DNA from 3 places in the Pseudoalteromonas sp. 13-15 genome. Region 2 is predicted to be linked to each of the others. Evidence: predicted binding sites of a transcription regulator. Region 2 holds the regulator's gene; each other region holds the start of a gene.
What was found. Region 2 encodes sigma-54, which starts transcription at its own class of promoters, with help from an activator protein. Its sites were predicted from a motif close to GTTGGCACGNNNNTNGNNT; they were not measured.

Region 1: the regulator sigma-54 is predicted to act here: its motif matches at 1,795-1,813, upstream of nirB (nitrite reductase large subunit NirB).
Region 3: the regulator sigma-54 is predicted to act here: its motif matches at 2,558-2,576, upstream of ATS72_RS17975 (hemerythrin domain-containing protein).

The regions. Positions count from the first base shown of each region.
Region 1 covers NZ_CP019162.1:566,159-574,589, forward strand. Annotated here, with positions in the region: gene nirB (nitrite reductase large subunit NirB) at 1-1,645, opposite strand, end outside; gene ATS72_RS02720 (hypothetical protein) at 2,056-2,292, opposite strand; gene ATS72_RS02725 (LruC domain-containing protein) at 2,551-4,746, shown strand; gene ATS72_RS02730 (hypothetical protein) at 4,746-5,201, shown strand; gene ATS72_RS02735 (endonuclease/exonuclease/phosphatase family protein) at 5,233-6,180, shown strand; gene ATS72_RS02740 (glycosyltransferase family 2 protein) at 6,239-7,153, opposite strand; gene ATS72_RS02745 (glycosyltransferase) at 7,360-8,431, shown strand, end outside.
Region 2 covers NZ_CP019162.1:3,014,085-3,022,515, forward strand. Annotated here, with positions in the region: gene ATS72_RS13940 (YgiQ family radical SAM protein) at 1-554, shown strand, start outside; gene mgtE (magnesium transporter) at 623-1,981, opposite strand; gene ATS72_RS13950 (HPr family phosphocarrier protein) at 2,090-2,362, opposite strand; gene rapZ (RNase adapter RapZ) at 2,406-3,251, opposite strand; gene ptsN (PTS IIA-like nitrogen regulatory protein PtsN) at 3,271-3,723, opposite strand; gene hpf (ribosome hibernation promoting factor) at 3,728-4,015, opposite strand; gene ATS72_RS13970 (RNA polymerase factor sigma-54) at 4,042-5,541, opposite strand; gene lptB (LPS export ABC transporter ATP-binding protein) at 5,611-6,336, opposite strand; gene lptA (lipopolysaccharide transport periplasmic protein LptA) at 6,333-6,869, opposite strand; gene lptC (LPS export ABC transporter periplasmic protein LptC) at 6,859-7,413, opposite strand; gene kdsC (3-deoxy-manno-octulosonate-8-phosphatase KdsC) at 7,410-7,961, opposite strand; gene ATS72_RS13995 (KpsF/GutQ family sugar-phosphate isomerase) at 7,962-8,431, opposite strand, start outside.
Region 3 covers NZ_CP019163.1:542,808-551,238, reverse strand. Annotated here, with positions in the region: gene ATS72_RS17985 (RluA family pseudouridine synthase) at 1-163, shown strand, start outside; gene ATS72_RS17980 (tetratricopeptide repeat-containing diguanylate cyclase) at 446-2,365, shown strand; gene ATS72_RS17975 (hemerythrin domain-containing protein) at 2,614-3,039, shown strand; gene ATS72_RS17970 (hypothetical protein) at 3,125-3,538, opposite strand; gene ATS72_RS17965 (TonB-dependent receptor) at 3,785-6,139, shown strand; gene ATS72_RS17960 (FAD-dependent oxidoreductase) at 6,329-8,431, shown strand, end outside.

The DNA of each region.
Region 1 (8,431 bases), 910 kb from region 2:
CGTTTGTATCTTGAAGGCCTACATGGGTTGGCTCTAGGATAAAATCGTTCCATGTTGAGGCTAAAATAGAGGCCACTGCGGGTTTACATATTTCACAGCCATGGCCGCTGCCATGTTTAGCTATTAAATCATCAAAGGTTTTGATGCTTTCTACTTTAACCATATGGAGTAACTCTTGACGCGAATACGCGAAGTGCTCACAGAGGTGATTATTTACTTCAACGCCTCGACTTGCCAGTTCGTCGTCAACTACCGATTTAAGTAACGCTGCACAACCACCGCAACCGCTGGCAGCTTTGGTGCATGATTTAACTGAGGCTAAATCGCATGAGCCACCATCAATAGCTCCCACAATGTCGCCTTTACTCACGTTATGACACGAACAAATAGTGGCTGTATCTGGTAGGGCGCTGCCCGCAAGAGAAGGGGCGCCGGCGCTATCTGGTAAAATTAAACATTCAGGGTGCTCTGGTAAGTCCATGTCGTTTAACATGTATTGAAGTAGCGTATCGTAATCACTGGTATCGCCAACAAGGACAGCGCCTAAAAGCTTATCGCCAGTTTCATTTAATATAATTTTTTTGTAGCAATCTCTAATTGGATCTTGATAAATGAGCTCTTTGCAGTTGGGCGTTTTTGCATGCGCATCACCAATAGATCCTACTTCTACACCTAATAGTTTTAATTTAGTGCTCATATCTGCACCTAAAAACTCAAGCTCGCCGCCACTTAGCTGGCTTGCTGCAACGCGAGCCATGTTGTAACCCGGCGCCACTAAGCCAAATAACTTTTTGTCCCATAGGGCACATTCGCCAATAGCCAAAATATCAGGGTCTGATGTTTGGCACTGGTTATTGATGACTATACCGCCACGCTCCCCAAGCTCTAGATCAGCCACTTTACCTAGCTGATCATAAGGACGAATACCGGCAGAGAATAAAATTAAGTCGGTTTCTAAATAAGTGTCGTCTGAAAAGTTTAATCTAAAGCGGCTAGTTTCACCTTTAACTATTTCGCTGGTCGCTTTTGATGTATGAACAGTCACACCCAGTTTTTCTATTTTATTTTTTAATAGCGTGCCGCCTTGCTCGTCGAGCTGGACAGCCATAAGCTGCGGCGCAAATTCAACAACATGTGTATCAAGTCCTAATTGTTTAATGGCGTTCGCGGCTTCAAGTCCTAATAAACCACCACCAATAACTACACCACTTTTACTGGCTGCGGCACTGGCTTTTATTTGCTCTAAATCCTCTAGGGTGCGATAAACCAAACAATGTGGTTGATCGTTTCCCTTAATTGGCGGCACAAACGGGAACGAGCCCGTAGCAAGAACAAGCTTATCGTACGGGTATTGATCGCCTGTTTGGGTATTAACAACTTTGTTTACTCTATCTATGCCTTCAACCCATTGGTTAGTGAATACATTAATATTGAGTTGTTGATAATTTTCTAAAGTTGTTAGCGCTAAATCGTTTGCTGTTTTACCATCAAATACGCTTGATAAATAAACACGGTCGTAAGCTAAATTTGCTTCACCACATAAAACGGTGATGTTTGCGTTAGCATCGCTTTGGCGCATTTTTTCTACAAAATGATGTCCGACCATACCATTGCCAATTATTAGTATTTTTTGCGCGGTTTGCATTAGGCATTCCTTCAGTGACGGTTTAAATTTTACACACAAAAAAGCCCGTCACAATTGTAATTAAATACAATTGTGTACGGGCCTCTTTGCCTCTGGTTGCTTTTTCAACCAATATGTATGCCGTTAATTAACGTGCTTAGTGTTCAATAAAGCAATAACCTAGCCATAAGTTTAAGTTTTTGATTAATAGTGATATTAATGTGCTTTTAGGATTTAGAGATTTAAAAACGAACACTTTAGGTGCAAGGTTAGTACTAATTAGTGCAGTAAAAAATATATTTAATGTTTTGAAAATGAGTGAGAGTTATCCCCATTGTTTTGTTAAATTGTGGGAGATACTAATATGGGTATGTTGCGTGCAACATCGATTTAACCAGTGATAAGCGCTAACGTGTTTTTTAGCTATGTAGTTAACTATTAATGAAAGCGAGCAGGGTAATCATAGTTATATAGAAGCCAACGCCTAGCGCAATAACCGGCACTACTTTTTTGGATTTCCTTTGTTTAAAACTAGCATAATCTTTAAATTCCATTTTATAGCTTCCAATCGTTGTAACTTTTAACAGCATACAACCTGTTGCATAAAACAAGAAACCGAAGGCTGTTTCAATTAAAAGCCATAAAAATATATCTGTAACAATGCTCATTTTTCCCCCTTAATCAAAAAGCTCAGCTAATTAGCGTAAACCAATAATAGTAAAGCATAGTTATTGGTAAAAAATAATACTTAAATTGTAAGTAAACATGCGAGTGTATTCTCTCACATTTTGCAAAATGCAAACTTGTCAATTGCAAACTGCATTAGGATTATACTGCATTTATTTTATTTATAATAAATTCATAAAGTTAAGTTTTGGAATAGACCCTGCAACAGTTTAATTACTTAACTTTTTAAGGGCTAAATTATGAAACTAAATAAACTTGCAACAGCATGCTTAGTTATATTTCCATGCGCTGTGCTTAGTCAACCATTCGAGTCGTGCCCAAGCCAGGCATTTTTAATGCAAGATGCTAACGCGCAACTATACGGAATAGATTTAGTTTCAGCTAAACCTACCGTTTTAGCATCGCAGCTAACGTTCGCTAACGAATTAAATACTAACAGCGTTAATGCAGTCGGTTTTAATTATAAAGATCAATACATGTACGGTTACAGTAAGCAAACGCCTGGTAGCGTAGTGCAGCTTGGCAGCAACTACGAAATGAAGCGGCTAAACGTACAAGGTATACCTGCCACTAATTTTTACGTCGGTGATATACAAGTTGTAGGTGAGGGCAATGACCAACGAGCTACCTATTATGTTTATCATCCTAACTTTGGCCTATATGGTATTAATTTAGATGGTGACTTAGATGCATCTATTACGGCAAGTTTGTTAACCAATACAAACACTTGGAAATTGTCTATTTATGACTTTGCTTTTCACCCAACTAGTAACCTTTTATATGCGGTTGAGCCAAATGGCAATTTATACGAAATAGATATTGCAGCAAATACCCATACGTTAATTACTCAAGTTGATGTAGGCGATGATACTGGCGCATTTGGCGCGGCTTATTTTGATGTGAAGGGCCAGTTTTATTTTAGTAACAATAAAAGCGGTAAAATCCATAAAGTTGATTTAAGTGTTAGCCCAGTCGTTGGCTACACCCCGGTGGCAAATGTGTTTACATCGGGGCCTAAATCAAGTCAAAACGACGGTGCGCGCTGTGCAATTGCAGAAGTAAAAGTAACTGACAGCTCAATTGATTTTGGTGACGCGCCAGCGCCTTACAACACAAGCCTTGAGCAAAGTGGCGCAAGGCATTTATTTGACCCTAATAGTACCGGCTCAGATTTAATTTATTTGGGAAGCTCGGTGGGTGGTGAAAATATTAATACCAATGCCGATTTACTATTGTCTCCTATTGATGATTCAGACGATGGCGTAAGTTTTGTAACGGCGATTTCGGCAGGGCAAGACTCGCAAATTATTGTTAACGCGTCTACTTCTGGCTTTTTATATGCGTGGTTTGATTGGGACCAAAATGGCCGTTTTACTGAAGACGAAAGAATGGTAACTAAACGCGCCATAAATGAAGGCGATAACAGCATTTTAATCACGGTGCCAAGTAACACCAAAGTGGGCCAAACATGGGCTCGATTCAGAGTCACAGATGGCACAGAGGCGTCGCTGATCACGGCAACAGGCGGTGTGCTGGGCGGCGAAGTAGAAGATTACGAAATTACCACTTATGCAAGCGCTGTTTACCCTGGCGAAAATGATTGGGTAACCCTTGCATTTGAGGATAGATGGCCGTTTGCAGGTGATTACGACTTTAATGATCTAGTGCTCAATTACAGAACCACACAGCTTATGGAAGGGAGTAATGTGGTTGGCTATAAAATTGATGGTCAACTAATTGGTATTGGAGCCACATACCATAATGGCTTTGCTGTGAGATTAAAAGAAACTGTCAATAATACCACTCACACTATTTTACGAGACGAAGTCGATGAAGATGCAATTAGCTTTATTATTGACGGGCAACCGCAAACAGCGAGTCCTTTGGAGGCAGGTAGAAACGAAGCTATCCTCATTTTCATGCAAGATACCTGGGCCCACGTTTCAAAAGAGTCGGGCTGTAGTTACTTTAGAACAGAAGATAATTGTGATGAAAACGTTAAAGTTACCTTTAGCATGAGTATTCCTTTAAAAGAACCAAAAGCTAAAAGTGCATCTCCCGGTACGCTGCTTGACCCGTTTATTTTTGCAACTAATGGCTTTTACCACGGTGATTTTTTAGTCGGTAAAAACGCCCGAGGCTGGGAAGTACACATTAAAAACCAGGCACCAACTGAAGCGTTTGATACATCACTCTACAGCGTTACAAACGCAGATGATGCCAGCGTACAAAGCAATGGCTTGTATTTTCTTAACGAAAACGGTTTACCGTGGGCAATGGAGGTCGGTATGCAATGGCTGCATCCCCTTGAAGGGGTAGACATAACCGACGCTTACGGAAGTTTTGCAGAGTTTGCTCAATCATCGGGTAAACAAAAGCCAACGTGGTTTAACGATTACAGTATTAGTAATGTTGTTGTAAGAGGGGAACAGTAATGAAAAAAGCACTATTAATTTTATCACTATCAATAGGGTTAACAGCATGTGGCGGCGGTGGTTCAGAAGAGACAAAAGCACCAGCAGTCGCGACGGTATCTTCTACCTCTACACCAGCAAATAATCCAACAGGGATTAACGCAATCACTGTTGATAACGAATTTAATTTATCTACTAAGTATTCACTTGATGTTGATGTTGACCTAGGGATGGGCGATGCAAGAGCCTACTTAAATGTGTGCCAAAAAAAGGTGGCATCTCAACGAGCAGATTATAACAACTGTATTTACAGAGGGCCTCTTAGTAATACCGCTCTCGATACGCAATTAGTGTTAAGCAATCAAGATATTGAACTGATTGCTGAAATTTGGTTTTACGATGAGTCGACCGAACCGCTTTTATTCACTTGGCAGTACGAACCTGCTCAAGCACAACAACAGTTTGTTATCAGATAATAGTTATTAAAATGGTTAGGTTTAAAAAGTAATGTCAAATATCCCAGAAAGTAATAATCCGCACTATTTAGTTTTGCGGATTATTTTTATATGTGCAGCAGTCGTATTTATCTTACTCGCGTTTAATCCCTTAACTAGCTTTTATGCCGATGTATTTTCATCTTTACGAATACAGATGTTAATTGCGGCGTTGATGTGCGGGGGCGCACTTATGTTGTTAAAACTGTACAAATTATCTGCAGTGGTGATCCTACTTTGCGCGCTGGGGCTAGGCCCTATTTTGGTGTCTTTTCCCGTGACATCGCCTGTTAATTCAGAGGCTTTATCAATCAAGCAAATTAATGTTAATTATAGTAATAAATACCTTTCAACACATTTACTGAGTTTGCGTGATGAAAATTGGGATGTGCTTATTTTACAGGAATTTAGTGATAAAAATCGCCACCTGTTAACTCAATTTATAACCACTACCGACATGTTTGGCTATGAGGAGGTTGAGGGAATACCCTATGGTATGGTTGTTTTATCGCGAATACCTATGGTTTATAAGCAACAAGTTAAATTAGATGGCGACAAGTTAGGGTATTTAAAACTAAAGTTTATGGTGGGTAATACGCTGTTGACTACGTTTATTGCGCACCCGCCTTCACCACGCTCTAAACGTCATTGGCAAAATAGAAATACGCTATTGGCGGCATTAAAGCTTTCAACACAAAATGAAAAGGGCGCATGGCTCGTCGCAGGGGATTTAAATGTAGTACCTTGGTCTTCATATTTTGAGTGGCAGCAAGCTCAAACCTGCTTTGGGCAACATCGATACTCAAGCTTTATGCCTTTTAAAAAAGGGCACTCTATTTTGACTGGCTTACCTATAGATCACTGTGTAATGAGCGAACAAGTTTTATTACGAAGCCTAGTGGTCACGGACTTTAAAGGCAGTGATCACAAAATGTTAAGCTATAAAATAAGTCTAAAATAAAAGGCGCTCAATATAATAAGCGCCTTTTTAACCTTAGTGTTTTACATGTATTTTAAATTTATTTAATAGACTGTTTTATGTCATGTACTAAGTGTTGAAGATTTCGCCTATGAGGAAACAATAAAAATGCAGCAGTGGCTAAGCAAAAAGCTTTAAACTTATAACCTATTTCTCGGTAGTATTCGCTATAACATTCGAGCATTCTGGCTTTGGCTTTAAACCGAGAAACCACGCCAATATCGTTTTTACAGCGATCTATTATTATTTGCATCGCAGTTAAACGGTTTTGTCTGTTGGCAGTAATAGAGCCTGCTCTCATTAAATAGCCCATTGATACCTGATTCGAAAAAGCCACATTACCAATACGTGCTAGCTTAAGCCAACAATCCCAATCGCTTGCGCTATTGAGTGATTGATCAAACTTACCTACATAACAAATGGCTGATTTTTTCACCACAACAGACGAGGTACCTATAACGTTTGCAAACAGCAGTAAATCCATTGGTGATTTAAGGTTTTGGTAATCCTCAGTGTTCCAATTAATAAATTTTGTAAACTCAGGCCAATAGGAAAAACAATCAATAATGGGTTCGTACTGTTCATTAACATGCATGTAATTGGTAAAGCTCAGCACACAATCACGATTATTTTGCATGTAGGTAACCTGGTTAAATAATTTATCTTCAGTCCAGTAATCGTCAGCATCTAAAAAAGCAATGTAGTCGCCTTTGGCAAGTTCAATGGCTTTATTTCTGACACTAACAACCCCGCAGTTTTGCTGCTTTATAACACGCATGTTAGGAAGTGATTGTTGTAATTTATTTAACCATTCAACGCTTCCATCAGTTGACCCATCATCAATAATAAGTATTTCACACTCAATATTATGCTGCCTAACAACACTTGAAATAGCCTTAGCTAAATACTGCTTACAGTTAAAGTTAGGAATAATAACGCTTACCTGAATACTCATAGTACTCACCTTTTGTGTTTTTCATTAACGTTAACTACGCAAGATAAGCGCCAACCATTAATAGGCATTTGCGGGCTGTTTTTTGTTTTATGATTTGCAAATTGCGATAAGCCTTCGCAAATTGACTTTTTATAGGGGGTTTTTAGCGTTTTATGCCGGGCACAGATTTTGCGATGTAACCGTTAAGTTTATTAGGAGTTTTAACTATGAAACATATTGGTATCGTTGTACCTAGCTTTCACATACCTTCAGAAACGTTTGTTGTAACTGAAATTAACGCGCTGGTGAATGCAGGGCATAGAGTGACCGTACTGACGTTTGAAAATTTAAATTACTGTGTTCATTTAAATAAAAATGTGCAGGTGATTGTTATTAAAAAATCAACACCATCGGCAGTTAATACACTACTTAAAAGCCCACTAATGGCGGTAAAAGGCGGTGTTATTGCAAGTCGTTTTAAGTCTATTTCGGTCATGTCTTTAATGGGCTACGGGTTAAATATTGCTGAAATCATTCGTGCAAAAAAAATCTCTCATATTCATTGTCATTTTATGCATGCACCACTGGCTTACTCCATTATCGCTAGCAAAATAGCCGGCGTGAGTGTGTCATCCATTGGCCACGGTCACGATGTTTATGTGAATGATGATGATTTAAAGCTTAAATTATCGTTGTGCGACTTTTCAGTTGCGGTATGTAAAGACATGGCTGTAAAACTCAGTAAATACAGCGCAGGAAAAATACAGCTACTGCATTGTGGTATTGATTTGAGCTTGTTTAATAATAAACCAAATCGATTAACAGAATCGGTTAACCTTATTTTTGTTGGTCGGTTAATTGAAAAAAAGGGATTACAATTTTTACTTCCGGCAATCAAAAAAATTAGCAAAAAACATTCAATCACACTAGATATAGTAGGCGATGGCCCTTTACTAAATGACCTAAAATATTTTTGCGAACAGCTAGGCATTACGAATGAGGTCAACTTTTTAGGCTCGAAAAGTCCACAGTGGTTAGCAATAAACACCAGCAATTATTCGGCTTTAATTGCGCCGTTTTGCGTGTCTAAAAATGGCGATCGCGACACGGGGCCGGTTGTACTTAAAGAAGCCATGGCCAGCGGTATACCTGTTTTAACTACTGAGCTAATGGGTGCAAAAGAAATTGTAAATGACGATGTTGGCGCTAAATGTGCGCCTTCAAGCATTACTGGTATTGAGCAAATGCTTAATGACTTTTGTGCACTAACGCCTTACCAGCGCTACGAAAAAGGGCTAA
Region 2 (8,431 bases):
ACGATCAATTTAAAGAATTATTTGATAAGTACTCGAAAGAAGCGGGTAAAAAGCAGTATTTAATTCCGTATTTTATTTCTGCGCACCCAGGAACTAAAGACGAAGATATGGTAAACATGGCTTTATGGCTTAAGTCTAACGACTTTAAGTTGGATCAAGTGCAAAACTTTTACCCATCCCCAATGGCCAATGCGACCACTATTTACCATACAGAGATGAACTCACTGCGTAATATCAAGAATAATAGTGAAGTAGTGCCAGTGCCAAAAGGAGCACGCCAGCGCAGATTACACAAAGCTATTTTGCGCTACCATGATGCATCGGGCTGGCCAATGATACGTGAAGCACTTCGCAAAATGGGTAAAGCTAACCTAATTGGCAAAGGGCCAAACTGTTTAGTGCCAGAAGAAGGCCGCGATGAAAAAGCGGGTAAAACCGTTAATAAAGGCCGTAAAGGGGCTCGCCCAGCGCTTACACGTCATACGGGATTTAGCCAATTTAAAAAGGCTAATACAAAACCTAAAGTGGGTGGAAATAGGCAAAAAGCCAGATAGTTATTACCGAGACAATAAAAACGCGCAGCTATAAATTAACTGCGCGTTTTTTATAACAGCTTTTAAATTTATATTAACAGCCAAGTGGCGGTGCCTAAAAAGGCAAAAATACCCACAATATCTGTCACTGTTGTTAGCACTACACTGCCTGCAAGTGCAGGGTCTATATTCATTTTTTTAAGTAAAATTGGAATACTTGCACCAGCAACCCCTGCCACAACTAAGTTCATAAACATGGCAAAAGCGAGTACGCCGCCGAGCATAAAATCCCACTGCCAAAGTGCAATGACACCCGCTATCAACAATGACCACAAAATGCCATTGAGTGCTCCAATAGCGAGTTCTTTCATCATTAAAAAGCGTTGGTTGGTTTGATTTATATGACCAACAGCTATACCACGAATAACAAGTGTAAGTGATTGACTACCAGCAACACCGCCCATAGAAGGAACGATGCCATTAAGCACTGCTAAAATGGGTAAAATATCGAGTGTGCTTTCAAAAAAACTGGCTACAAAGGCGGCCGCAAGCGCGGTTAATAAGTTAACTCCTAACCATACTGAGCGTTTTTTAGAGCTTTTTAAGACAGGAGCAAAGGTATCTTCTTCATCATCAAGGCCCGCCAAACTCAGTAAACTATGTTCGGCGTCTTCACGAATTACGTCAACAATATCATCGATCGTGACACGACCAAGTAGCTGATCGTTGTCATCAACAACTGGGGCCGAGATCCAATTATGGCGCTCAAACAGTTGTGCGACTTCACTTTCATCCATTGAAATTGGAATTGACTCACATTCTTCATCCATTAAATCGCGAACAATTTTTTCTGGTGGATTAGTTAGCAATGTACTCAGCGATAAAGCACCAATAAAGCAGTTATGCTTATCAACCACATACAGGTCGTCAGTGCCTTCAGGTAACTCTCCGCGAAGTCGAATGTAACGTAGTACGACATCAATGGTCACATCTGGGCGAATAGTTACCGTATCGGTGTTCATGAGTGCGCCGGCAGAGCGCTCTTGATAAGATAGCGCTTGTGTTGCGCGTTCTCTATCTTGGGTGTCCATGGCGCTAACAACGTCTTGATAAACGGTGTCAGGCAAACTACGTAATACTTCACCTAGGTCATCGTGACCCATGTCTTCAGTGGCAGCAGCAATGTGCTCAGGTTCCATTTGGGCAATAATGCCCAGGCGCACGTCTTCTGATAATTCTTCGAGCACATCACCTTGAACATCAGGATCAACTAACTGCCATAGCAAGCGACGAATTTTGTGTGGAGATGATTCTAATAATAATGCAGTATCACATGGTGCTGTTTTTGCGAGCATGCGCCTAACTTGAACAAACTGACCACTATTAAGTGACTTAGTCACTTGTTTTAGTTGTTGTAGTGGGTAGTCTTGTTCAAAAGCTTCGGGCATTGGCGTCCTTTATTTATACTGTAACTGTTACCTAGTGGGTGGGGGAGTACGACCTAGCAGCCAGTTATTTTGATTATAGTTATTTTATTTAAATGTTAAAAATTAACGTTACTCTTGTTCGTTAAATCGTTGCGAAATAAGTTCTCCAATTGCATTTAAAGCTTGCTCTGCATCAGGCCCTTCACATACCACTTTAACTTCTTTACCTTGGCTACTTTCAAGTAGCATCAGTGCTAATACACTGTCACCAGCAGCTTCTTTATCATCTTGAAACAAGGTGATTGAAGCATCAAATTTTACAGCGAGTTGGGCTAATACAGTCGCGGCTCTGGCATGCAGTCCTAATTTATTTTGTATTAAAAAAGTGTCTTCTATACGCATACATTACTCTATCAAAGCTGAACAGGTTATTAGTTTTGTAAAATTACTTTTCTTGTTCTCTGTGACGTATTTTTACATTGGGATGCGTAACTGCAAAGCTTTCTCCAATTGTTTGCGCTAAATATACAGAGCGATGTTGCCCGCCAGTACAGCCAATCGCAATAGTTAAATAGCTTCTGTTATTTCGCTCTAGGTGTGGTAGCCATGTTTGTACAAAGGTTTGTATTTGCCATGTAAATTTTTGAACTATGCTGTGGCTAGCCAAATAATCTTTTACTGGTTGGTCTAGGCCATTCAGTGGTTTTAGTTCAGGCTCCCAGTGCGGGTTAGGTAAAAAACGTGCATCAAATACGTAATCTGCCTCTTTAGGAATGCCATGTTTAAAACCAAATGATTCAAATGTAACAATCAGCTGCTTATCTTTTTTACCTAATATTTTTTCGCGAATTGATTCAGCAAGTTGATGAACGCTTAGCTCACTGGTATCGATCATGTAATCGGCGCGCGTAATTAGCACATCGAGAAGTTCTTTTTCTTTTTTTATGGCTAAATCAAGCGGAAGTGAATCTATTGATAAAGGGTGTAAGCGCCTAGTTTCAGAAAAGCGCTTAATAAGAGTTTGATCTTCACTGTCTAAGTAGAACAGCGTTGGTTTTGTAAAACCCGGTAAGTATTCGATTATGTGATTAAATTCATCTTGCTCTTTTGGTAAATTTCGCACATCTATACTAACGGCAATTTTATCGTAGTTATCAGAAACGCTTCTTACCAAAGAAGGTAATAAATTTACTGGGATGTTATCTACGCAATAATAACCTAGATCTTCAACAACGCGTAAAGCAACCGACTTACCAGAACCAGAACGGCCACTTATGATAATCAACTCCATTAATCACCCTTTAAATTTGTTACGATTGGTCAACAATAATTTGATACAACTCAGCATCCGATTTAGCACAGCGAAGCTGCTTACAAAATTCTTTATTTTTTAGTTTATCAGCTATCGTTGCTAGCGTCTTTAAATGCTGTTGGTTATCGCCTTCAGGTACGATGAGTGCAACAAAAATATCAACAGGGCGGTTGTCTATAGCATCAAAATTAATCGGTGTTTCACTTACTAACACCAATGCTAAAGGTTCTTGTGCGCCGCTCATTCGGCCATGTGGAATAGCAATACCTCTTCCTATCCCTGTGCTGCCTAGCTTTTCGCGGGTTAATAAAGCGCCCAAAATATCCTGTTGAGATAAATACGGTAATTTATCGTGAGCCAGCTCGCTAATAAACTCTAAAATTCTTTTTTTACTATTAAAAAGGACCGCAGCTTTACTGCAGTCCTCGCATATAAGTGAACTTAATTTCATCATATTAGTGTCGAGCAAGCTTCTCTTTGTGTTTAATTACTTGACGGTCAAGCTTGTCAATCAATGAATCAATAGCTGCATACATATCTTGATGTTCAGTGGATGCGAATAATTCAGCACCACTTACATGAATAGTTGCTTCTGCTTTTTGATTTAATTTTTCTATATCAAGAATGACATGAACATTATTAATATGATCAGAGTGCCTTTCTAGCTTCGCAAATTTGGTATTTATATAGTCTCTTAATGAATCAGTTAGTTCTACATGACGACCAGTTAAATTTAGTTGCATAAGCATTACCCTCTTTGTTTAGCGTCTTAGATCAGGCTCTTTCGCTGATTTGACGGTGGAATAGCAAGAGATTCGCGATATTTTGCGATTGTACGTCTCGCTACTTTAATTCCTTGCTCAGCCAATATATCCGCAATTTTGCTATCACTCAATGGTTTTGCTGAGTTTTCTGCTGCGATTAATTTTTTAATAAGTGCACGTATTGCCGTAGATGAACATTCTCCACCATTTTCGGTACTTACGTGGCTTGAGAAAAAGTATTTAAGCTCAAATATTCCACGCGGTGTGTGCATATACTTTTGCGTAGTTACGCGCGAAATTGTTGATTCGTGCATTTCTACCATTTCGGCAACATCATTTAAAACCATCGGTTTCATGGCTTCTGGCCCGTGTTCAAAAAAGCCCTGTTGTTGTTTAACAATACAGTTAGTTACTTTTAAAAGTGTATCATTTCTACTTTCTAAGCTTTTTATAAACCATTTAGCTTCTTGTAAATGTGAGCGAATAAATTGACTGTCGCCGCTTGATTTAACTGTACGCGACATCGCTGCATATTGGCTGTTTACACGAATTTTTGGCATGCTGTCTGGGTTTAACTCTACAATCCAGCGGCCTTTAATTTTTTTAACTGACACATCAGGTATTACATACTCAGACTCTTCTCGTACTATTGTGTCTGCAGGCTTAGGGTTAAGCGTATGAATAAGTGTCATTACTTCTTTAAGCTCATCTTCTTTGAGCTTCGTTTTTTTCATTAATGTACGGTAGTCACGAGCAGCTAACAAATCAATGTGCTCGGTTAAAATCATTTTTGTTTCATCAATAAAAGGCGTGCCTTTATCAAATTGATTTAACTGAATACACAAACACTCTTGTAAGCTACGTGCCGCAATACCCACTGGGTCAAATAGCTGAATGCGCTTTAATACAGCTTCTATTTCGTCAAGTTCAACCTCAACGTCATCGTCGTTATCTTGATTAAAGCTCTCTAAAATCTCTTCGCAACTGAGTGTCAGTATGCCTGAATCATCCACCGCTTCTACAATAGCAATAGCAATGGCTTCATCTGTAGGGCTAAATGGCGTTAATTGTAATTGCCACATTAAGTATTCGTGAAGCGTTTCAGTTGATGCGCCCTGATATATAGACTCATCTTCAGGCATTGGTCCTGAAGATGATGCAGGGGCTGCACTCATGTACTCATCCCAGCTAACGTCCATTGCCATGTCGTCACTTACGGTATCTTTAGCAAGCGCTTCACCACTGTCTTGTTCATACTCGCTAGGGGCTTCATCTGCAGATACGGTTACTGTAACTTCATCGTTATCTGCTTTTTGCTCATTTTTGCCCGCAAGGTCATCGGCGTAGTCTTGCTCCTCAACCTCAAGTAATGGGTTGCTGTCGAGCGCTTCTTGTATTTCTTGCTGAAGATCCAATGTGCTTAATTGCAGCAAGCGAATAGCTTGTTGCAACTGAGGTGTCATTGTAAGTTGCTGGCCCATGCGCAGCTGTAGTGATTGCCTCATGTATCTCTAACAATCCTTTTAAGTTGTTATAATTAATACTAGCAGATGCTTATAAATAAGGCGTAAATGTTACAGCCTAAATTGCTCGCCTAAATATACATCGCGTACAGTTTTATCATTTAATACGTGTTCAGGGGTACCAGAAGCAATCAGTTCCCCATGAGAAACAATGTAGGCTTTTTCACAAACATCAAGGGTTTCTCTCACATTGTGGTCTGTTATTAATACGCCAATACCACGGTTTTTCAGGTGTTCAATAATCTTTTTAATATCTAATACTGAGATAGGGTCAACACCGGCAAAAGGTTCGTCTAACAAAATAAACTTTGGATCTGCAGCTAAAGCACGTGCAATCTCCACTCGGCGACGTTCTCCGCCCGATAATGCCATGCCTTTGCTGTCGCGAATGTGTTGAATGCTAAATTCATCTAATAGATTATTCAATGTATCTTCTCTGGCTTGTTTAGTGAGCTCCTTTCGAGTTTCTAAAATAGACATTAAGTTTTGATACACTGTTAATTTTCTGAATATAGACGACTCTTGTGGTAAGTAGCCAATGCCTAATCTAGCACGACTGTGCATAGGTAAAAGCGTAATATCGTTATCATCGATAGATATTTTGCCTTTGTCGCTAGGGACTAAGCCTACAATCATGTAAAAGGTTGTTGTTTTACCTGCGCCGTTTGGCCCAAGCAAGCCTACAATACTGCCAGCTTTAACTTCTAAGCCCACATTTTTTACAACTTCACGGCCTTTGTAGCTTTTGGCTAGTAGCTCTGCTTTTAATGTGCTCATGGTTGGCCTTTGTCATTTTTTTTAGGCTCCACAGGCACTAAGATAGTGTGTACACGGTCAGTTGAGCTTTCATCTTTTTCGGCGCTAATAAGCTGCTGTTCTATATCGTAGGTAATGCTTTTAGCATTCATTTTTTGCCCAGCTTGAGATATCTCTGCATCTCCAATTAATGTTAAAAAACGCGTTGAAACATCGTACCTAACTTCATTAGCGCTGGCGCTCATTATTGTGCCGTCGGCTTGTTTTTCTTCAAAATATGCAGGCGTACCTGTGGCAATTAACAATTGCTTGTTGTCGCCTAGCTCATCGCGCTTGTGAACCTCAAGGCGGTCTGCGGTAATTTTTCTGTCGCCATGAATAATTTCAACATTTTTTTCGAAGATACCTACGTTTTCTTTTAGTTGACCCTCTTGTTTATCCGCACTAATCGAAATTTGATTTGCAGAAATTGGCGCTGTTGTTTCAGCGGCATTAGTACCTAATGCAAGTAAAAATGTTGGAATAATAAAGAGTGTTGATAGTTTATTGGTCATAATAAATAGTTCGCGTATGGTTAATTAATTTTATCACTTCGGTTTTTAAATCGGCTTCTAAGCCTTTACCGGTGATTTTTAAATTGGGCCCTGTAACAATGACAGGCTGCTCTGATTGCATCGTTAGTAATTTTATATCTACCTGAATGTTATCAGCATTAATTTTATCTATCATTGCGTTATCAGTTAAATTACTAGCAACAACGTTACCTTCTAATATTAGTTGTCTGCCTTCGTATAATGTTGCTTCATTAGCGTTAATTCGCCATGTTTGTTTGTCGTTGTATAGCGTAAAAATAGGTTTATCAAAAAAGGTAAACCCTAATTCTTGATATAGCTCCATTCGCGCTGCCGTTACTTTATGGCTGATTTTCCCATTTTCGTCATACGCTGTTTGTTTTAGCTCTATGGCTGTGTAATCGGGCTTTGCAATTATGTCTGCTTCGGTTTGTTGTGGTAAATTTACTTGTGTGAAATAAGGGTACCAAAGCCAAACCATACAGCTGATGAATAAAACGCTTAATATTATGCGCGCTGTATTCATGAACTAGTCCCTTTTGTGGTCAAAGGTTTGTTATTTTCAAGCATTAGTAGGTCGGTTAGTTCTCTCACTGCACCAAAGCCACCTAGCATTTGTGTTGTATAATGTGCTAAACGTTTTATTAGCGGATGTGCGTCATTTACTGCAACAGCAAACCCGACTAACTCCATCACTGGCATGTCTGGGCCATCATCGCCAATGTAGGCAATTTGCTCATCATTTAAATTGAGCTTTGTTTTTAGTTCTTCGTAAGCGAGTAATTTATTTTCTTGGCCTTGGTATATATGTTGTACTGTTAGGCTTGTCATACGCTGTTGTACTATTTTTGAGTGGCGTCCTGTAATTACCGCAACTTCAAAGCCGCTATTAATTAGCGCTTTAATGCCAAAGCCATCTTTTGTATTAAATGCTTTAAGCTCTTCGCCTTGGTTACCCAAATAAATGCGACCATCAGAAAACACACCATCAATATCACAAATAAGTAGCTTTACTTTTTTTGCACGTGCTTTTGCGTCTTCACTCAATGGTTGATAGAGCTCTTCAAATTGCATTTATAATACTCCTGCTTTTAGTAAGTCTTGCATATTTAATGCACCAATAGGGTGGTTTTGCTCATTAACGATAATTAAACCATTAATACGCTTTTGCTCCATAATATTAAGTGCTTCAGCGGCCAAAATATCTTGCGTTGCCGTTGTGCAGGACTTGGTCATTACAACATCTATTTGTGTTGTATGTATATCAATTCGTTGTTCTAAAATACGACGTAAATCACCGTCGGTAAAGAGCCCTACAAGTTGTTGCTGAGAATCAACTATGGCTGTCATGCCTAAGCCTTTTGCCGACATTTCTATCAGTGCATCTTTTATAGTTTGAGTAACGTTAATAATAGGTGTGTTTTTACCGCTATGCATGACATCTTTTAGGGTCAGCAGTAAACGTTTACCTAAACTGCCGCCGGGGTGAGATAGCGCAAAGTCATCAGCTGTAAAACCGCGAGCTTCTAACAGTGCAACCGCCA
Region 3 (8,431 bases), on a different replicon from region 2:
GCGTGTGCACTGCGCACACGTATTAGGTTTAAACACCCCTATTATTGGTGATACACATTATGGTAAAAAAGCAGACCGGTTACACCTGCATGCAGAGTATCTAGCATTCACGCACCCGATTAATCACGAGCGTTTAGAGTTTAAAATTGATGCTGATTTTTAACTGACAAATACTAAAACCACCATAAATAAGGCTGCTATCACGCCTATACTAGGATTATAGGCGTAGATATTTTTATAAAATAACTTTTATGGTAATGTAATTGGATAATTAATGGTTAACCAATACTTAATAGAGATTGAAAATGCTAGATATAAACATCTCTCAAGGCTACAACCTGCTTAAGTTTTTGATTAGTAAAAGTATATGGATGAGGTTTAGCCAAAATTTAACTAACCCTACGTTTTTCAAAAAAAACACGTATCAAGTTAGTAAGGGCTTAATATGACTAATAACATGCAATTTAAAGCAAGTTACCTCTCGGTGTTGGTTAAACAGCTTGTTGTTGTGTTTTTTTTACTCGCCGCCTTTCAAAGTATTGCTTATTCAAACAACTCCGCTGCCCCTGAGCTCAGTCAGCAAGACGTACGCGCGCTGATTAAAAGTGTAAGAACAGATAAACTTGATTACCTGCAAAACAAAAAACAAATCACTCAAGCTTACGAGCAAAGTAAATTAAAACAGAATGACGCTTTGCATTTAGAAGCTGCAGCCATTTATGCCGAACTGCTTTTTAGGGAAGAAAAGTACGAAAAATTAGATAAACACCTCACTGTTTACTTATCAAATCAGCAATTATCTAAACAACCTGACGTATTACTGCTATTTTTGGAGTCACAATTAAAACTGCTTAGCCTACAAAAAGAACTCCAAAAGGCAAACGATGTTGTTAATCAACTAAAAACGCGATTTTCTCAATCTACACCGGCTGAAAAAATCATTATTTTAAGAGCCTTTGCATACTTTTATACCGAAACAGATGAACTGAAAAAAACCTTGAGCGTGGCACTTGATGGATTAGAACTGGCGATGCAAAACAACGATATTGCATCGCAAGGCTATTTTTACAGGAAGATAGCCGATGCGTATAATTATTTAGAAAACAAAGAAAAAGCAATAACATACGCTAAAAAAGCGCTGATCGCATATCAGCAAACTCAAGATGGCTTATATACAGCTAAAGCTTACTGGAGCTTGGGCAATGTATTACTTGAAATAAATAAACCAAACGAATCCCTCATTTATCTAGACAAAGCACTCTCTTACTTTGAATCTGTTAACATGCAAAAAGGACTGTCTTTTGCTCAGTATTCAATTGCTAATATTTTATACAAACAAGAAAACTACGAAGATGCGCTCGCCTTAGCCACAAAAAATATTGAGGTTGCCCACCTAGCCGGAATAGGTGATATGAAACTCGCATCGATGATATTGATGCTAGATATTTATAAAAAACAAGGTTTACTTGAAAAAGCCGATAAAATGAACGATGAAGTATTTTCGATGATCGATGATTTTAGCCGCAGCATTTATAAAGCCGATTACCTTCAAAAGCGATACCAGTTAAAACGAAGCCTCAACAAAACAGACGATGCATTTGACGCAATGGAGCAAATGCTTACATTTATGAAAAAGCATTACGAAGCCACCAGCGAAACAAACATTAAAACACTGCAAATAAAATTTGAAGTAAAAGAAAAAGAAGAAAAAATACTCCAACTAGAATACGACAAAAACATTAACGAATTACTCGCCAAAGAAGAGTATCAACAAAAAATAATTTGGCGGTTAAGCGCAACAATTGCGTTTATTTTAGTTATTGTGTCGTTATTACTTATTTATAAACAAGTACTACAACGTAAAAAATATTATAACATTGCGCTGACTGACTACTTAACTAGCAGTTTAAATCGACGCGGTATTATGCAAAAAGCGGCTCAAAAACTTAAGCAAAGCAATGCTACAATTGCCATTGTCGATCTAGATTTGTTTAAGCACATTAACGACACTTACGGCCACGATGTGGGTGACTCCGTTCTTAAAGCTTTTGCTCGTGCAGCACAAAATACACTTGCTGGTGACGACCAATTTGGCCGCTATGGTGGTGAGGAATGGTTATTTGTTTTAAACACTGTTGATAAACAAAGCGTTAAAACAACGTTCGATTCTATTGCCAATACACTGATAGATATTTGTAGCGAAATAGAAGGCTTAAATAATACTGAAACCATTACGTTTAGCGCAGGTGCAGCAATTAGCTCCTCCTCTAACCGCTCACTTGAAAAACTGATCATTCATGCTGATGAGCTTCTTTATAAAGCCAAACAAAGTGGCCGCAATCAGGTTAACGTTGAGCAGCCCTAGGCGTATTCAAGCTTAACAAACACATAACCCCCCAATATGTTTTTAACAAGCTAATTGTAAAAAGCTGCACGTGAAGTATAAGCTCGTATTAAAAGTAAGAAATTATTTCATCCTCTCGTCTGTAAAAAATACACAAACAATCCAAAAATATAGCCTAAAATATATAAACTCATTATTTTCAATAACTTGAAATCTGGCACTGCGTTTGCTTAATAGTTATTAAGCAACGTAATTGATTAGGATGATTTATGAATATTTTTGAAGCACTACGTAATGATCATGACAAACAACGCAAACTAGTTGACGCGCTTATTCAAACCAAGGGCGACACAAAAAAACGTCATAGCTTAATGGATGAGCTAAAAACAGAGCTAGAAGAACATGCAAAATTTGAAGAGCGCTACTTTTATAATCCATTAATTTGTGAAGATCTAACGCAAGAAAAAGCACGCCACAGTGTTGCAGAGCATCATGAAATTGATGAACTAATTGAACAACTTGAAGACACCGAAATGAGCTCATCAGCATGGTTAGTAGAAGCTAAAAAACTACACCATTTAGTGCATCATCACTTAGATGAAGAAGAACATGAAGTATTTCAACTAGCAGGTAAAGCGCTGTCTGAAGGGCAAAAAGAGCGCTTAGGCGACAAATACAACGACGCAATGCATTAATCGTAAAAGTGAGAATTCATACACCTCCCTGTGTACTTTTGGTTATAAGCTAATTGGCTTATAACCATTTTTTTGTTTGGCTGTTTTATTTAATAGTATATTTTACGTCTTGATCTCGTAATAAATAAAGCGCAAAACACGCTGCCCACATTGGCCACGCAGTAAAAAATAATAAGTTATTAAAGCCATCAATGTACTGATTGTAAGATGACAGCGTTGATAGGCCGTGCATTATAAAAATAATACCGTAAGTTATACGTTTTTTAATACCTGCTAAAAACGCTAAAACAAGTACTAGCTGCAACGCACCAATAATGTAAGCCACCATATCTGTAGAGCCACTGATCCCATAAAAATGCTCAAAAATACGTGCGCTATGTCCAGGGTTAACAAACTTATCGAATGTCCACATAACCATTACAATAAACACACCTACACGCAAAGATAAAAGTGACCACTGCAAACGATTTTGAACATCACTACTTAAAGAATCCGTCATGAAATTTCCTTTAAAAATATATAAATAAACCAAGAACAGAACAAGACCGTATAAGTTATGATTAATTTCAAACTATTTAGATTTAATCCAAGTAGGTATTCAACAACATTTAAAGCTTAAGACTATAATAAGAATAATTTGCACGCATCCATTCTAAAAATTAAAAAAGTTATACTTTAATTGAAAGATATTTTTATTCCTTTCGGTCTTTATCGCCAATAACTAATTACACTAGAGAGACAACCCTTGAAACACGCATACTTAGCACTATCGTTAGCCACCATATTAAACACTCCCCTTGTTGCTTTTGCAGCTGAAAAAACGCAAGTGAAAGATTCGATTGAACACATTGAGGTGGCTGGTCAAGTTATAAAGTCTCAAGGGCTTTCTGTTAAAAATGAAACAATTGACGGTCCTTTTGGTGATAACTTAGCACTTCAAGACATAGCACGCTCAGTTACGCCTATTTCAAGCGAACTTATAGAACAGCTTAACATTACTACTTTACAAGATGTATTAGCAGTAAGCCCAAACACATACTCTGCAAGTGGCTTTGGCGCGCCAAGTTTACCTACTATTCGCGGTCAATTGGGTGAGCTTTTTCAAGATGGTACACGTCGTCAAGCAGGTAACAATGGGTTTGGCGTGCCGTTATCGTTCAATTCTGTCGAACAAATAGATGTAGTAAAAGGCGCACCGCCGGTTTTGTTTGGTTCAAGCCAACGCAACGGTGGATTTGTTAACTTACAGTCAAAAGTAGCGTCAACGGACGAAAGTAAAGGCAAAGCGAGTTTATCGGCCGGTCGTTGGGACCAATACAGTGCGCAAATAGATTACACTGCGCCAATTATTAAAGACAAAGTCGGGTTTAGAGTAAGCTATGAACATCTTGACCATGGCAGCTATTACGATTATTCAGGTACTAAAAGCGACAGTTTATTTGCAGCACTACGCATTTTGCCAGACGATAAAAGCACTTGGGATATTAACTTTGAGCTATACCAAGTCGAATTTACCGACAACGCCGGTATTAACCGCCCTACCCAAGCTTTAATTGATGATGGCCTTTATATTACTGGCCAAGGCGTGCAAGCAAATGGCAGTACAGTACCGGCGGCGGGTTCGATTGTGTCGCCTACTGGGCAAGTAAACATTGATCGCAGCACTGTACTTACTGACCCTGATAACCAAAACGAAGCTACAACCTATTTAATTCACAGTATTTATAAACGTGAGCTAAGTGCAAATGCCTCACTTAAAAACATCACCTACTTTCAACATTTACAGCGTGAAGAGATTGCCCAAAATAGCTTTGTTGAAATTATTGACGGCGCCGACACGGCGCAAAATCGAACAGAACTAACGTATAGTTGGAACGACGAACAACAAACTATTTTTGCTTTTGACGTACGCTATAACAAAGTGCTTGGCTACAGCCAGTTCACCACAGAGGCCGACTTACCTATTGATTTAACTGGCCCATTATCAAATCGCCGCATTCCTTTAACAGACGCACAAAAGGCACGTTTGGTTGAGCTTCGCCCGGGTGTGTTCGTATCACCTGGTGCACAGTACGATATAGATAACGACGGTAGCGGCGACTTTAACCTATCAGACACCACTGACTCTCGTTCATGGCAAACAGGTTTTGCTATTCAGCAAGACTCGGATTGGACGGATAAACTTCATACAAGCGTAGGTTACCGGGTAGATTATTATGATGTAGAAGCACGTGATCCTATTGCACCACAAGGCCAAACTGCAGCAAGTGATAGCATTAACGACACGCTTCAGTCAGGTCAGGTAAGCTTTAATTACAAATTAAACGCTGATTTCACAGGCTACGGTGCCGCAAGTTATAACGAGGCCACATCAAACAGTATGGCTGGCGGTAATGTGCTGGGTGGCGGCAACGTGATTAGTGCACAAAACTTTGCAACAGAAAACACACTCGTAGAATTTGGTTTAAAATACGCCCCAACCAACAGCGACTGGTACGCTGATGGCGCGGTATTTAGCCAGCGCCGTAGTTTACGTAATCGCGATGGCAGCAATACAGGTATTCGTACCACGGGCTTTGAAAGCCAAGTATTTTACGATGCCTACCCTTATTGGCTAAGTGCGGGCTACAGCTACATAGATGCCCGCTACGATAACTCTGCAAGCAGCCAAGATTCAGCTCAAGTCGCTGATGCGTTTGATAACTCACGCCCAGACATTATTGCTGGTACGGGCGTTGGCGCGCCAAGCTTTACACCATTTGCACCGTCAAACAGTCAAGTACAAGGTATTCCAGAGCAATCGTTTAGTTTTAATGGTAATTATTCAATTACCTCGAAATGGCAAACTGGTTTTTCAGGTCTATATACAAAGAGTTACCCATTAGACTTTTTACAAACAGTTAAAATTCGTGATCAATACACGCTAAACGTAAATATTAGCTATGCATTTACGCCTAGTACCAAGTTACGTTTAGATGTAAATAACATCACAAACCAAAAAAATTGGCGTCCTGTTTTTGAAGGCGGCTACTTTGGCGCAACCTTGGCATTCCCTGAATTGCCAATAAATGCCAAGCTGACTCTGACCCATAAGTTTTAATATTTATGAATATTTAGCTTTAAAGGTTAAATATACATAAATTTGCTTCTTATAAAGCTAGGTAAAGCCTATGTGGTGTGGTTATTCCTCATAGGCGTTAAAGTAAAATTAATGCTAAACAGGCGCAGCCCAAAGGATTTACCTAGTGCAATCCAAAAAGGTTAATAGGCCCTAATTAAGAGAGAGAACATGATAAAAAAATTATTATTAATAGTGATTGCCGCCGCTGCTATTGGCGCGTTCTTTCATTTTAATTTACACCAGTTACTAACACTTGATGGCTTAAAAGGGTCAATGGATCAATTTGATCAGTACAAAGCAGAGTCGCCGCTGCTTGTTATTGGCGGCTTCTTTTTACTTTATGTAGTAGTAACGGCTCTCTCTTTACCGGGTGCGGCTATATTAACACTGGCCGCAGGTGCATTATTTGGCTTAGTTGAAGGCTTATTGGTTGCCTCGTTTGCCTCTACGGTAGGTGCTACGCTTGCCTTTTTAGTATCTCGTTACTTACTGCGCGATACAATTAAACAACGTTTTCCTGAGCGCTTAGACGCTATTGACGCAGGCGTTGAAAAAGAAGGTGGGTTTTACTTATTTACCCTTCGTTTAGTACCCGTATTCCCGTTCTTTTTAATTAACTTACTAATGGGTGTTACTGCAATTAAATCGTGGACCTTCTACTGGGTAAGTCAGGTAGGTATGCTCGCAGGTACTTTTGTATTTGTAAACGCGGGTACGCAACTTGCGCAAATTGAGAGCTTATCAGGCATTTTATCGCTCGATCTTATTTTATCGTTCGCTTTATTGGGTGTGTTCCCATTCATTGCTAAAGGAATCCTAAACGTGTTTAAAAAACGTCGCGTATACAAAAATTACACTAAACCTAAAAAGTTCGACCGTAACATGATTGTTATTGGCGCAGGTGCTGGCGGCTTAGTGACAAGCTATATTGCAGCAGCGGTTAAAGCCAAAGTAACCCTAATTGAAGCCGGCGAAATGGGAGGCGACTGTTTAAACTACGGGTGTGTGCCAAGTAAAGCCGTTATTAAAAGCGCTAAAATTGCTGAGCAAATTCGCCACGGTGAACACTACGGCTTAGAAAACGCCACACCGCAGTTTTCGTTTAAAAAAGTAATGGCACGTATCCATAAAGTAATTGCCGACGTAGCACCACACGACAGCGTTGAGCGCTACACAAACCTAGGCGTAGATGTTGTAAAAGGCTACGGTAAATTATTAGACCCGTGGACTGTAGAAATTAAGCTTAACGATGGCGGCACACAAACATTAACCGCCCGTACTATTGTTATTGCCACTGGCGCACGCCCATTTGTACCGCCATTACCTGGTATTGAAGAAACTGGCTATGTAACAAGCGATACATTATGGACTAAATTTGCAGAGCTTGAAGAAGCCCCTAAAAAGCTTGTTGTACTTGGCGGTGGTCCAATTGGGTGCGAACTTGCACAAAGCTTTGCACGCTTAGGGTCAAGCGTTACGCAAATTGAAATGAGCGAACGCATCATGATCAAAGAAGACCTAGAAGTGTCTACCTTTGCTCACGAAGCGCTTATTGAGAGCGGCGTAAACATTTTAACCTCGCATCAAGCACTGCGCTGTGAAGAGCGCGATGGTAAAAAGTTCATTGTGGTAAAACATAACGATACCGAAATCGATATTGAATACGATGAGCTACTATGTGCTGTGGGCCGAAGCGCTCGTCTTAAAGGTTACGGCCTTGAAGAACTTGGCATAGAAACCAACCGTACTGTAGTCACTAACGAATACCTTGAAACGCTTTACCCTAACATTTTTGCCGCTGGCGATATTGTAGGTCCGTATCAGTTTACGCACGTAGCCGCTCATCAGGGTTGGTACGCAGCTGTAAATGGCTTATTTGGTAATCTTAAAAAGTTTAAAGTCGATTACCGTGTTATTCCGTGGACTACGTTTATTGACCCAGAAGTAGCACGTGTTGGCTTAAACGAGCAAGACGCTATTGATAAAGGCATTGACTATGAAATCACTCGCTTTGAATTTGAAGAGCTAGACCGCGCCATTACCGACAGCGCCACCAAAGGCTTCATTAAAGTAATTACACCAAAAGGCAAAGACAAAATACTCGGTGTTACAGTGGTATCTGAGCACGCTGGCGATTTAATAGCTGAGTTTGTACTAGCAATGAAACACGGTTTAGGCCTTAACAAAATACTAGGCACTATTCACAGCTACCCCACGTGGGCTGAAGGTAACAAGTACGCAGCAGGCGAGTGGAAACGCGCTCACGCACCT